4 regions of the Exiguobacterium sp. s125 genome follow, and region 1 is predicted to be linked to each of the others. Evidence: riboswitches for the same ligand, from Rfam matches in the RefSeq annotation. Region 1 holds a riboswitch; each other region holds the start of a gene.
The links. A riboswitch is a leader RNA that binds a small molecule or an ion and turns the genes downstream of it on or off. The one in region 1 is predicted to bind S-adenosylmethionine.

Region 2: it holds a riboswitch for S-adenosylmethionine, as region 1 does, so the genes downstream of both, ribD (bifunctional diaminohydroxyphosphoribosylaminopyrimidine deaminase/5-amino-6-(5-phosphoribosylamino)uracil reductase RibD) here and KNQ05_RS12090 (2,3-diketo-5-methylthiopentyl-1-phosphate enolase) in region 1, are expected to answer to the same signal.
Region 3: it holds a riboswitch for S-adenosylmethionine, as region 1 does, so the genes downstream of both, KNQ05_RS09790 (Na+/H+ antiporter NhaC family protein) here and KNQ05_RS12090 (2,3-diketo-5-methylthiopentyl-1-phosphate enolase) in region 1, are expected to answer to the same signal.
Region 4: it holds a riboswitch for S-adenosylmethionine, as region 1 does, so the genes downstream of both, KNQ05_RS01445 (methionine ABC transporter ATP-binding protein) here and KNQ05_RS12090 (2,3-diketo-5-methylthiopentyl-1-phosphate enolase) in region 1, are expected to answer to the same signal.

What each region holds. Positions count from the first base shown of each region.
Region 1 is NZ_JACSMI010000005.1:15,866-19,070, forward strand. Features, by position in the region: gene mtnA (S-methyl-5-thioribose-1-phosphate isomerase) at 1-67, opposite strand, end outside; gene mtnK (S-methyl-5-thioribose kinase) at 64-1,233, opposite strand; SAM riboswitch class I at 1,310-1,412, opposite strand; SAM riboswitch class I at 1,617-1,718, shown strand; gene KNQ05_RS12090 (2,3-diketo-5-methylthiopentyl-1-phosphate enolase) at 1,799-2,989, shown strand; gene KNQ05_RS12095 (2-hydroxy-3-keto-5-methylthiopentenyl-1-phosphate phosphatase) at 2,986-3,205, shown strand, end outside.
Region 2 is NZ_JACSMI010000007.1:73,739-76,943, forward strand. Features, by position in the region: gene KNQ05_RS13935 (alpha/beta hydrolase) at 1-661, opposite strand, end outside; SAM riboswitch class I at 722-824, opposite strand; SAM riboswitch class I at 1,040-1,144, shown strand; FMN riboswitch at 1,297-1,441, shown strand; gene ribD (bifunctional diaminohydroxyphosphoribosylaminopyrimidine deaminase/5-amino-6-(5-phosphoribosylamino)uracil reductase RibD) at 1,600-2,646, shown strand; gene ribE (riboflavin synthase) at 2,631-3,205, shown strand, end outside.
Region 3 is NZ_JACSMI010000003.1:14,239-17,443, reverse strand. Features, by position in the region: gene KNQ05_RS09795 (hypothetical protein) at 1-128, shown strand, start outside; gene KNQ05_RS09790 (Na+/H+ antiporter NhaC family protein) at 172-1,479, opposite strand; SAM riboswitch class I at 1,560-1,663, opposite strand; gene KNQ05_RS09785 (metal ABC transporter solute-binding protein, Zn/Mn family) at 1,743-2,711, opposite strand; gene KNQ05_RS09780 (alpha/beta hydrolase fold domain-containing protein) at 2,881-3,205, shown strand, end outside.
Region 4 is NZ_JACSMI010000001.1:302,142-305,346, reverse strand. Features, by position in the region: gene KNQ05_RS01450 (methionine ABC transporter permease) at 1-502, opposite strand, end outside; gene KNQ05_RS01445 (methionine ABC transporter ATP-binding protein) at 499-1,521, opposite strand; SAM riboswitch class I at 1,600-1,706, opposite strand; gene KNQ05_RS01440 (bifunctional cystathionine gamma-lyase/homocysteine desulfhydrase) at 1,766-2,932, opposite strand; gene KNQ05_RS01435 (PLP-dependent cysteine synthase family protein) at 2,925-3,205, opposite strand, start outside.

The sequences.
Region 1 (3,205 bases):
GACGGGTCTGATCAAGGATCTTTAAGCACGCCCGCTCATAGATGACACTACGGATAAACTCGCTCATCGGCTCAATTCCTCCGTCACGTCAAAATTCCGGAGATCGGTAAACGTCTTACATTCGCCGCGCCGTTTAATCAATGCCGTCCCGAGGCGTAACGCATGACGTTTCCGTTCAAGGCGCGTCGCAGCATCCGGAATTTGTTCCAAATCAGCGACCGGTGCCAAACCAATCGTCCGCCGGATCAGTTCACAACCGGCGAAACCGAGCGCGTCTTGGAGAATTGTACTGAGGACATCATCGACAAGCCCGGGTACCGTCCGGAAAGGTTCGACGGCTTCCCGTTCCCACAGTGCCGTGAACGTCGAAGCAAACGTCAGCCAGAACGTATCGATATCCTTCACCCGCTTCTCCCGCAACTCAGCATAGTTCGGATACGCCGCAAAGCAGAGGTGGGCAATGAACTGACCGACATCAAACCCGAACGGTCCGTAAAAAGCGAACTCCGGATCGATGATTTTCGTTTCGCCCGCCGAAGCAAAAATGCTTCCTGTATGTAAGTCTCCGTGTAATAAGGCCTCCCCTTTCGTGATGAACAACGTTTCGAGCTTCGCCACTTCCCGCTTCAGTTTTTCGTCCTGCCAGAGCTGCTGTACGTCTGTTTCCAATCCGCTCTCGATATTGTTTGTTTCCGCGTCGCAGAACGGATCCGTAAAGATTAACTTTTCCGTAATGTCGCATAAATCCGGGTTGTAATAGTCACGTGCGACCTGTTTTTTTCCGACCGGACCGAGCGCAAAATCTGACGTGAAAAATAACGTCCGTGCCAAGTATGAACCGACATGCTCAGCAAGGAGCGGGTAGGTTTCGCCTGCGAGCAATCCCGTCCGAACGATTTGCAGGTGCGACAAGTCCTCCATCACTGTATACGCTTCTTCATGACTCGCATGAAAGACCCGTGGAACGAATGGCGTCGCGTATTTTGCGAATTCCTTCAGTGCCAACTGTTCGATCCAGGCCCGCTCGAGTGACAAGGGCCAGCTTTCCCCGACGACTTTTGCATAAGGTAATGCCTGCTTCAAGATCAAACGTTCTTTCCCTGCCTGAATCCGAAAGACTAAGTTCAAGTTCCCGTCGCCGATTTCTTCTGCCGTCGCTTCTTCCTGTCCGATGAGTCCGAGTTCCCGGACACGTTTAATGGCGTCCTGTTCTGTAAATGCTTGATATGCCATCTTGCTTCCCCCTTCATTTCTACACAAAAAAACGCCGCTTTTCGTCATAGAAAAGAGGCGCGGGGTATCATCCGTCCTCTTATCTCTCAGACGAATGTCTGTTGGATGTAGCACCGTGCCGGATGGTCGGTTGCTGCGGCGTCTTCGGGCCAATTCCCTCTGCCAACTCACGATAAGAGTCATATGTGGTTGTTGTGTTCGATGTTGATTCGAATATTACGCCCGTCTTAAATCATCTGTCAATTCCAATTTTTAGTGAAAAACCATTTAAAAGACCGCCATCTATAGAAGCTGATTTCAAAAAAAATAAATTTTCAAAAAATTATTTGACATCACGTCCATCTCATGTAAAAATTGCAATTAGATTTCACAATTTCATCCAATTCTTATCAAGAGCAGACGGAGGGACGAGCCCTATGATGTCGCAGCAACCGACCAGTTGGCACGGTGCTAATTCTTGCAGCTAACACGCTGACAGATAAGAGTCCACGCGCAATTTTTCATGGTCTCTTGTCATTGACGAGGGACCATTTTTGTATTTTTTAACAAGGGAGAGACGACGATCATGGTGTACATTACCGCAACTTACCAACTCGGCGTGACCGATCAGTTACCAAAACGGGCAGAGCAAATCGCCCTCGGTCTGACGGTCGGCTCATGGACCGATTTGAATCACTTGGAACAACAACAGCTTGAATCCTTTAAAGGACAAGTCGTCCATACGGAAGAACACGACGGTAAAGGGTATGTCACGATCCGTTATCCGGAACACAACGTCTCACGGGACTTTTCGGCGATTTTGACGACCGTCTTCGGCAAGCTGTCACTCGACGGTCAAATCAAACTGACGGATCTTCAGCTTCCCGCTTCGTTCACACTGGATTTCCCCGGTGCTAAATTCGGCATTGAGGGCGTCCGCCAATTGATCCAAGTCCATGACCGCCCCCTGTTGATGAGCATCTTCAAAGGCGTCATCGGACGGGATCTCGTTTTTTTACGGGAACAACTGGAAGCCCAGCTCGCCGGCGGGATTGATCTCGTCAAGGATGACGAAATCTTATACGACAATCCGCTGACACCGGCACTCGACCGGGCGCGGATTGGACGGGAAGTCCTCGATGCACACTATGAACGGACCGGTAAACGGGCCCTTTATGCGATTACATTGAGTGGTCCGGTCTTCCGCTTGAAAGAGCAGGCGAAACGACTGGTCGAAGCCGGAGCGACAGCCCTCCTGCTCAACACGTTTACATACGGGCTTGATGTCTTGCGGGAACTGGCAGCCGATCCGGAAATCCCGGTCCCGATCTTTAATCATCCGGCGTTGAGCGGTGCCTTGATCGCCAGTCCCGAGTACGGGATTGCCGCCCCGGTCCTGCTCGGAACGTTGCCGCGGATTGCCGGTGCCGACTTGACACTGTTCCCGTCGCCGTATGGGAATGTCGCCCTCGCCAAAGACTTGGCCCGCGGGATTGCCGTTGAAGCGACCCGAATCGGTGAGACCAAAACAATTCTCCCGGTCCCGTCCGCCGGAATCCACCCGGGTCTCGTCGCCCAGCTTGTTCGTGATTTCGGCGTCGATTCCGTCATCAATGCCGGAGGCGGTGTCCACGGTCATCCGCAAGGTGCTGCGGCCGGAGTCATCGCTTTCCGCCAGGCACTGGGCGCAGCACTGGCCGGCGAATCACTGACAAGTGCCGCCCACCGGCACGAGGAATTACGTGTCGCTCTCGATGCTTGGGGGATCACGAAATGACGATCCGGATTTTATGTGACTTTGACGGAACAGTAACGGAGCACGATAATATCATCGCCTTGATGCAGGAGTTCGCTCCGCCGGAAAAATTTGAACCGTTAAAACAAGGTGTGCTCGACCGGTCGCTCTCGATTCAGTCCGGCGTCGGACAGATGTTTCAGCTGCTTCCGTCCAGTCAAAAACAGGACTACATTGATTTCTTGATGACACGGGCGG
Region 2 (3,205 bases), on a different contig from region 1:
AGTCAAGCAGGCAATAGCTCCGTTTGTCCGTCGAACCGATGACTTGATAAAGGTAATCCGAACTTTCAGGCGGGACGACATGGTCTTCGGCAGAATATAAAATAAGTGTTGGAATCTCGATGGCTGGTAAGAGTGGACGTGTCTGGTCAATCAAGGTCAAAAGTTCCGATGCGCAGACGACAGGGACCTGGTCATAGATGATTTCAAACGCTTCACGTTTAATGTCTGGGGTACTTTCTTTTAAGTAGCGTGGACAGTCTTCAAAAGATAATGCTTCATAGGCAGGAATCGCTAACGCTGCATTGATCGTAATCAATCCGTCAGCAGGTAATCCTTCCGCGACGAGTGCAAGGGCAAGTGTCGCACCCATCGATTGTCCGGCGATGAAAATGGACGAACAATGATTGGTTAAGACGTCGAACCCTTGGCGGAGGCTTTGTTTCCAATCTTCAGCAGTCGACGCTTCGAAATCACGGATGCTCGTCCCGTGTCCGTCGAGACGCGGGGCATACACGGTAAACCCTTGGGCGGCAAACTGCTCTCCGACAGTACGGACGCTTTGAGGGGTTGCGTTAAAACCGTGAGACAGTAAAATACCGATTGGACCTCGTTCAACCAAAAAAGCTTCTGCGCCAAACAGGACGGGTGATGATGAATTCATAAAGGGTTCCTCCTTCTATTAAAAAACTCGTAGTGCTTTAGGCGCACTACGAGATTCTCGTAGGTATCATCCAAAGCATCGGCTTTGCTGGTCGGAGCACCTTGCATGTTGCAGGTTGCCGTGGGTTCGTAGAGCCAGATCTCTCGCCCACTCTTGATATATCGTATAGGAATTGTCGGAATAATCATTGTGAAGAGGATAGCATTGATTGAAATACGTTGTCAAGACGTCAAAAAGAAGTCGAAATTGATAAACTGGGTAATTTGGTTTAATTTTGAAAATATGGTTGACTTGAGAAAGGAATCCCCGTAGTGTAAGCATTAGATTCACGACATAAGAACGACTTGAAACATCACACATATGAACTTCATACCGTAGCACTTATCGAGAGAGGTGGAGGGACTGGCCCTACGAAACCTCGGCAACAGACTTCTTACGTCGTACTGTGCCAATTCCGTCAGACGTTTGTCTGAAAGATGAGCGGAGCGGATTCTGCCTTAGTGCAGATGGAAGGATCCTTTTCTTTTAAGAGAAGGGTCCTTTTTTTGATGTTTTCCTAAAAAAAGAGAATGAAATACAATTCATTTTGTATTTTAGAATGACCTGTGCTAGTCTTGAGCTGTATAACTCAATAACCAGTTCTTCGGGGTAGGGTGAAAATCCCAACCGGCGGTGATGCGATTGATAAATCGATGAGCCCGCGACCTGCAGTGTACGCACTGTGGCTGACTTGGTGAGACTCCAGGGCCGACGGTAAAGTCCGGATGGGAGAAGGACGAAACAATGCGCTTGCTGCCATTTTCTGAAAAAATGTTTTCAGGGAAAGGTCTGTTTCTGTATGTGTAAAAACAGAAACGCGAGACGCTTATTTCGTCAATCCTTCAATCACGACGCCCCTTTTACAGGAGGCGTCTTTTTTATTGAAAGGAGCGGAAAAAATGGAAACATTCATGAGTTATGCGATGCAACTAGCACACATGTTAAACGGTCAAACGAGCCCGAATCCGAGTGTCGGCTGCGTCATCGTCAAACAGGGGCGGATTGTTGGTTTTGGGGCCCACCGTTATGCGGGAGGACCCCATGCCGAAGTCGAAGCGCTCCTCATGGCAGGTGAAGCAGCACGCGGAGCCGATCTCTACGTGACACTCGAACCGTGCAATCATCACGGCAAAACACCGCCGTGTACGGAAGCAATCCTCGAAGCAGGAATCAATCGTGTTTTTATCGCGACAGAGGACCGCCACGCGCTCGTCGCAGGAAGCGGTATCACACGTCTCCGTCAGGCGGGGATTGACGTCGAAGTCGGTCTACTAAAAGACGAGGCAGTGGCACTGTATGAACCATTTTGGACGGCGATTGAACGAAAACGTCCGCATGTCACAGTGAAAGTCGCCCAAACGATGAACGGGACGATTGCGACGGGTGAACAACGCTTTATCACTTCGGAAGCGGCACGTGCTGACGGACGGCAGTTACGCGGGATACACGACGCGATTCTCGTCGGAAGCGACACGGTGATCATCGATGACCCGGCACTGACGTTGCGCAGTTCGACCGGCATCGAACCGGTCCGTGTCATTGTCGATCGCCGCGGGCGCCTGACTGAAACATTCCAAGTCTTAAACGATGGCTTGAATCCGACGTACTGGCTGACGGAACAGCCACGAACAAGCGAACGGGCGAACGTGACGGTTTTCGTCGGGACGTATGCGACACCGGACCAAATCCTCGAACTTTTATATGAACAAGGTATTCGCAGTCTGTTGATTGAAGGTGGTCCCACGATTCAATCCGCATTTTTAGAAGCGGATCTCGTGGATACGATCGAACTCTATCAGGCACCGTCCCTCTTCAGTGGGACCAAGTCTCTGACGACGGAACAGGACATCGAAGACCGTTTTGATTTAGTGAAAATGAACCAAATCGGACAAGACGTCCATCTCCAGTATGTACGAAAGGAGAGGATGACATGTTTACCGGATTGATTGAAGAACTCGGCACAATAAAACGGAAAGTCCCCCGTCCGAACGGGCTGGCGCTCGAAATTGAAGCGACAGCAGTGCTTGACGGAACAAAGATTGGCGACAGCATTGCCGTTGATGGGATTTGTTTGACGGTGACGGCGATGACGAAGAGCGGATTCACGGCCGATGCCGTCCATGAGACGATCCGAGCGACGTCGCTGCAGACGTTACGGGTCGGAGCAGCCGTTCAACTCGAACGCGCGATGCCGGCGAATGGACGGTTCGGCGGTCACTTCGTCAGCGGTCATATCGACGGAACGGCTCGGTTTCTCAGCCGGCGACCGGACGGTGAAGCGATGGAATACCGTTTTGAGGCAGGCGACTGGAGCAAGTACTGTATTCCGAAAGGATCGATTGCGATTAATGGGACGAGCCTGACGCTGCAACATGTCGGAAACGACGCGGTGACGATTTCATTGATTCCCCATTCACGCCAAGTCACGACGTTCGATCGCTTGCAGACGGGTGCCCTCGTCAATATCGAATGTGACTTGATGGCGAAACATCTCTATCACTTTAC
Region 3 (3,205 bases), on a different contig from region 1:
CGTTCCTCTTTCTTGGTGCCCGCAAGACAGGACGCAACCCATGGGTATGGGGGGGAGCAGGACTTGTTCAATTTCCGCTTCCGGCGATTGCCTATTTCATTTTGAATCGTCAAGAAAAACAGAAATAAAGTGAACCCCCCGTCGCAGACGAAGCGACGGGGGGTGTTTGTTTTACGACATGTTGTTTTTCTGTGCGGCATCACTCTTCCGGCGTGGGAAGCCGAAGAAGATTGCCAGTGATCCACAAACGAACAGTAAAAATGGATAGAACAAATAAGGAATCAGTTCGGGTGACGCCGTTTTCGTCAATTCAGCGGCAATCAAAAGTTGCGCTCCGTACGGGATGATTCCTTGAACACCACAGGAAAAGAGGTCGAGGATACTGGCTGACTTCTTCCGGTCGATGTCATACGTATCCGCGATTTCAGCAGCGAGCGGACCGGCGACAAGAATCGAAATCGTATTATTTGCTGTTGCGAGATTCGTTGCACTGACGAGGGCAGCCATACTGAACTCAGCTCCCCGGCGTTTCGAAATCTTTCGTGTCAGCGTTTCTTTGAGATAAGCAATTCCACCGTTATAGGTGATCAGGCTGACGAGTCCACCCATCAGCAACGTCAAGATTGAGATTTCTGCCATCCCCATCAATCCGTCAGACATCGCGAGGACAAATCCACTTACTCCGAAACTACCGTCGATCATTCCGATGATGCCTGTCAATAACGTCCCGCCGAGTAAGACGAGAATGACGTTGACACCAAAGAGTGCGAACACGATGACGGAAAGATACGGAATCAGCTTATAAAATTCAAATGCTTTCGCTTCGACGACATCTCCGGAACCTGACACGAAAGCGAGTAAGATGACAGTGATGACGGCAGCAGGCAAGACGATTAAAAAGTTCGTTCTGAATTTATCACGCATGTTCGTTTTTTGTGTCCGGACAGCGGCGATTGTCGTATCTGAGATAAACGATAAGTTATCACCGAACATTGCTCCACCGACGACGGCAGCAGCGGCGAGTGCGACATTGACACCCGTCGCGTCATGAATCCCGAGTGCGATCGGTGCAAGGGCAGCGATTGTGCCGGTCGAAGTTCCCATCGCCATCGAGATGAAAGCGGCAATGATGAACAATCCACTCATTAAAAGAGACTGGGGTAGGAAACTGAGTGCAGCGTTGACGGTCGCATCAATGGCTCCGATTGCATTCGCTGTTCCAGAAAATGTGCCGGCGAGTAAAAAGATGAAGACCATGATCATGATGTCCGGATTTCCGGCACCGCGGGCAATCCGCTCGACGGTCTGGTTGATGTCTCCCTTAGATGTCGCAGCAGCAAAAATCAAGGCGATTAAAGCTGCAATCAAGATGGGGAATTTGTAAAAGTCGTTATAGAAGATTCCTGCACCGATGAATAATACAAGGAAAACGAACAAGGGGAACAACGCCCATTTGTTCGGCGTAACCGTTTCGTTCATGTGAATCACTCCATTTCTTCAGCATACAAAAAAAGACCCCTTCGCAAGAAAGAAGGAGGTCTTTACTGAAAAAGACGCTCTTCTTATCTCTCAAGCCATAGCTTGCTGGATTTGGCACAGTACGAATCAATCGTCCGCTGCCGAAACATCATTGGGCCAGTCCCTCCGTTTCTCGCGATAAAAAGAAGTCATTTAGTTGTTTAGTCGTTGTTTAAAACACGTTTATTACCCTAACGTATCTTTTAATGCTTGTCAACTGTACCTTACTGCAGTGCTTGTTTGAGCGTCGTCACGTTTTCGTTCATCAAATCAAAGTACGATTGATCTTGTTGATCTTTTGCGACGGACTCGAGGTTATGAATCGTAATCGATTCGGCACCGATTTCTTTTTGGATGACACGGGCGACCTTTGGCGACACCGTCTCTTCGAAGGCGATATAGTTTAAGTCATGCATCTCTGCTTCCTTGACGATGGCAGCCAGCTGTTTTTGGGACGGTTCGTCAGACGGTGAAATACCGGCAATCGGCAGTTGCGTGAAACCGTAACGTTCCGCCAAGTACCCGTATGCGGCATGCGTGACGAGAAGCTCCTTTTTCGAACCGGAGTCAACAGCTTTTTGTAAATTTTGGTCGAGTTCATCTGCTTGTTTGTTAAAGAGTGCGAGGTTTTTATCAAACGTTTCCTTCCGGTCAGGTGCTTCCTTTGCTAATGCGGTCGTAATCGAGTCAGCCATTTTCTTGGCGTTGTTCGGGTCGAGCCAAACATGCGGATCGTATTGTCCATGATCGTGCGACTCTTCTTCAGCCTCGTGATCATCATGGTCATCGTGTGCGTCTTCTTCGTGCGTATGAAGCGAAGCGGAAGCTTCGAGTAAGTCGATATTTTTACTTGTCTCGACAAAACGAATGGAATTACCGGCTAAACTTTCCTTAATCTTTTCAGAGTACGGCTCAAGGGTTGTGCCGGTAAGTAAAAATAGATCGCCTTTCGCAATCGTCGTCAGTTGCTTCGGAGTCGGCTCATACGAATGCGGGTCGGCGCCAGGGGGAACGATTAATTCGACCTGGACGTCCTTTCCGCCGATTTCTTTGGCGATGGCTGCCGTGGCGAACGTCGACGTATAAATTTGCAATTTACCGTCTTCGTCTGAATTTGAAGTCGATGAGCCGCATGCGGCGAGCAGACTGGCAGTTACTGTCGCGATGGTTAACGCTGGAATGATTTTTTTCATATATGAACCCTCCAAGATAATTAAAACGTAATTGTTCCGATTTGGACTTTCTAACTATATCCGACGGAAATTAAAGCGTCAAGTCGGAATGTTGTGAAGTTCTAGTTCAAAATAAATCGGGTAAGAGAAGAGTAGAAGTGAAATCGGAATGAGCCTTGGAGGTGATGAGGTGAAACGTGAAACAGCATGGTTGATGGGTGGCGCCGCTATTTTGACGACGGCTGCTGCTGGTGCGAGTATTTGGAATAATTATGGAGCCTTACTCAGATGGACGGAGCCGGTCTTGCCGCTTACCGAAAAGCAATTAGCACCACGAAATCTTTTATACAAGACGGTCAATCAGCAGGACTTGACGTTAGATATTTATTATCCGCCGGGAGAAGGGCCGTTTCCGGTCGCGATTTATGCTCATGGCGGCGCATTCGTTCGTGGAAACCGTGATGATGTGTTTAGTTTTGCTCCAATCATCGACCGGTTTTTAGAACTCGGGATTG
Region 4 (3,205 bases), on a different contig from region 1:
CCATTGCCGTGTAACCGACGAGCGCGACGAGCGTGACGGTGATACCGGAGACGATTGCTGGTAGTGCTTCCGGAATCAACACTTTATAAATGATTTGGAACTTCGTTGCCCCCATCGATTCCGCTGCTTCGATGACACCTTTGTCGACTTCACGCAGTGCCAGTTCGACCATCCGCCCGTAAAACGGTGCCGCCCCAAGAATCAGTGCCGGAAGTGCCGCTGTTGGTCCTAAGAACGATCCGACGATGATGAGCGTCACTGGAATCAATAAAATCAACAATATAATAAACGGAATCGAACGGAAGATGTTGACTAAAAAGCTGAGCACGGAATACAGTGCCCGGTTCTTAAACAATAAGTCTTCATTCGTCGCATACAACAACAGACCAATGATTAAACCGAGTATGAAAGTCGCTAGACCCGCGACGGCTGTCATATAAACGGTACTGCCAGTCGCCGTCCAGACCATTTCCCAATCGAGGTCGTTAAAGAATGTCGTCATCGGTGATCCACCTCCACTTCCACGTCACTCGCTTGAAGCTTCGCGATGACCGCTTGTGTTTCATGTGTCGCACCAATCAGTTGGATGAACAACGTTCCGAGTGCACCGTCTTGCGTCTGTCCGACGTTCCCGCCGATGATATTAAATAATAAGGTCGAATCTTTCATGACTTCTGCCAGGATCGGACTTTCTGCTGTCGAACCGACGAATGTCAGCTGGACGATTTTCCCTGTCGGATAGCGCTCACGGAGTTTCGCGAACGTCAACTCGTTTTCTGTAGACGACGTCAGTTGTTTGACGAATTCTTTTGTCATCGCTTGTTTCGGATGCCGGAAGACTTCTGAAACAGGACCCTGTTCGACGATTTTCCCGGCCTCCATGACGGCGACCCGGTGACAGATTTTTTGAATGACGTGCATCTCGTGTGTGATCAAAACGATCGTCAGTTTTAGTTTTTTATTGATGTCGACGAGTAACTCTAAGATCGAGTCCGTCGTTTTCGGATCAAGGGCGCTTGTCGCCTCGTCACATAATAAGACGTCCGGGTTTGATGCCAGTGCGCGGGCAATCCCGACGCGTTGTTTTTGTCCACCGGATAGTTGTGACGGATAAGCGCCTTCGCGACCGTCGAGTCCAACGAGTTGAATCAGCTCGGCGACCCGTTCTTTCCGGCGTGCTTTCGGATATCCGCCGAGTTCGAGCGGGAACATAATGTTTTCTTCGACCGTTCGTGACCAAAGCAAGTTGAAGTGCTGAAAGACCATCGAGACATTTTTCCGGACGCCGCGTAATTCTTTCGGTCGTAACGTCGTCATCTCGACACCGTCAATTTGAATCGAACCGCTTGTCGGTGCTTCTAACATGTTCAGCAGGCGAATCAAGGTTGACTTCCCTGCACCGGAATAACCAATTATTCCGAAAATTTCGCCGCGCTCAATCGTGAGATCGACGTTTGCGACAGCTTCGACTTCGCCGCGCTTCGAGCGATAAATCTTTCCTACATCCTGTAAACGAATCACTACTGTCCCTCCTAAACATAAAAAAAGTGCGCACGTTTTAGAGCAAACGCGCGCACTTTCAGTACACAAAACCATTTGCTCTCATCTTGCAGACGTTCGTCTGCTGGAATTAGCACCACTTCGGAAATAAATTCCGCGGTTGCCGGGTTTCATCGGGCCAGTCCCTCCACCACTCTTGATAAGAGTTATCGGTATTTAGTTGTTTTTAATATATTTTGAATATTAGCAGGGGTTATTTTGCTTGTCAAACAGTTTTTTCAGAAACTTTTTCGAGCAAACTGAAAGCATGCGTTAAATCTTCTTTCAAATCCTCTGCATCTTCAAGTCCGACCGAGATTCGGACGAGACCATCCGTGATGCCGAGTTCTGCCCGACGTTCTGCCGGAATCGATGCATGTGTCATCCGTGCCGGAACGGAAATCAAACTTTCGACCGCCCCTAAGCTTTCAGCAAGCGTGAAGAAGTGTGACGCTTCCACAAGTTTCTCTGCATTTGCAGCTGAACCGACATCAAAGCTGATCATCCCGCCGAAACCAGTCGCTTGTTTTTGTTGAATCGCATGACCGGGATGCGATGCGAGCCCCGGGTAGAAGATGTTCGAGACGACGTCTTGCGCTTGCAGGAAGCTGACAAGTTCATGTGCTGTCTCTTCGATCGCTTCCATCCGGATACCGAGCGTCCGCAGACCACGGACAAGCAGGAAGCTGTCTTGCGGTCCGAGAATTCCACCCGTCGAGTTTTGGATGAAGTGAAGTTCTTCGCCGAGCGTATCATCGTTGACGACGACAAGCCCTGCGACGACGTCCGAGTGTCCGCCGATGTATTTCGTTGCACTATGCAGCACGATATCTGCCCCAAGCGCGATTGGTTGTTGCAAGTATGGTGTCGCGAACGTGTTGTCGACGACGAGCTTCAAGTCGTGACGACGCGTGATGGCTGCGATCGCTTCGATGTCCGTCACTTTTAATAACGGGTTCGTCGGTGTCTCGACGTAGAGCATCTTCGTGTTGTCCTGAATCGCCGCTTCCGTCGCGCTGAGATCCGTCGTATCGACGAATGTCACTTCGATGTTGAACTTCGGTAGGACACGTTGCATCAAGCGGAACGTTCCGCCGTAGACGTCGTCCGTCATGACGATGTGGTCGCCAGACTGAAGCAGATTGAAGACAGCATGGATCGCCGCCATTCCTGATCCGAACGCGAATCCACGGACGCCTCCTTCAAGATCAGCAATCAATCGTTCGATGCTCGTCCGCGTCGGGTTTGCTGTGCGCGAGTACTCATACCCGTCTTTTAATTGACCGATTTTTTCTTGCTTATATGTGCTCGTTTGATAGATTGGCGGTGTAACGGCACCCGTTGCCTTGTCTACACCCGTTCCTCCGTGAATCAACGCTGTTTTTTTACGCATGTGTCTCGTCCACCTTTTCAAAGATTTGTTGGCTCAAATACCGTTCTGCACTGTCTGCGAAGACGGTAACAATCGTACTTCTAGGATGGCGCTGGGCGATATCGAGCGCCGCGGCGAGTGCCGCTCCTGCTGAACTGCCGACGAGTAACCCTTCACGTGCCGCCAGTTCATGGACCTTCGTAAAAGCATCCGAATCAGAAATCGTATGAATTTCATCAACTAAATCACGAGAAACGAGACTTGGCCATTTGGCTGTCCCGATTCCTTCTGTTT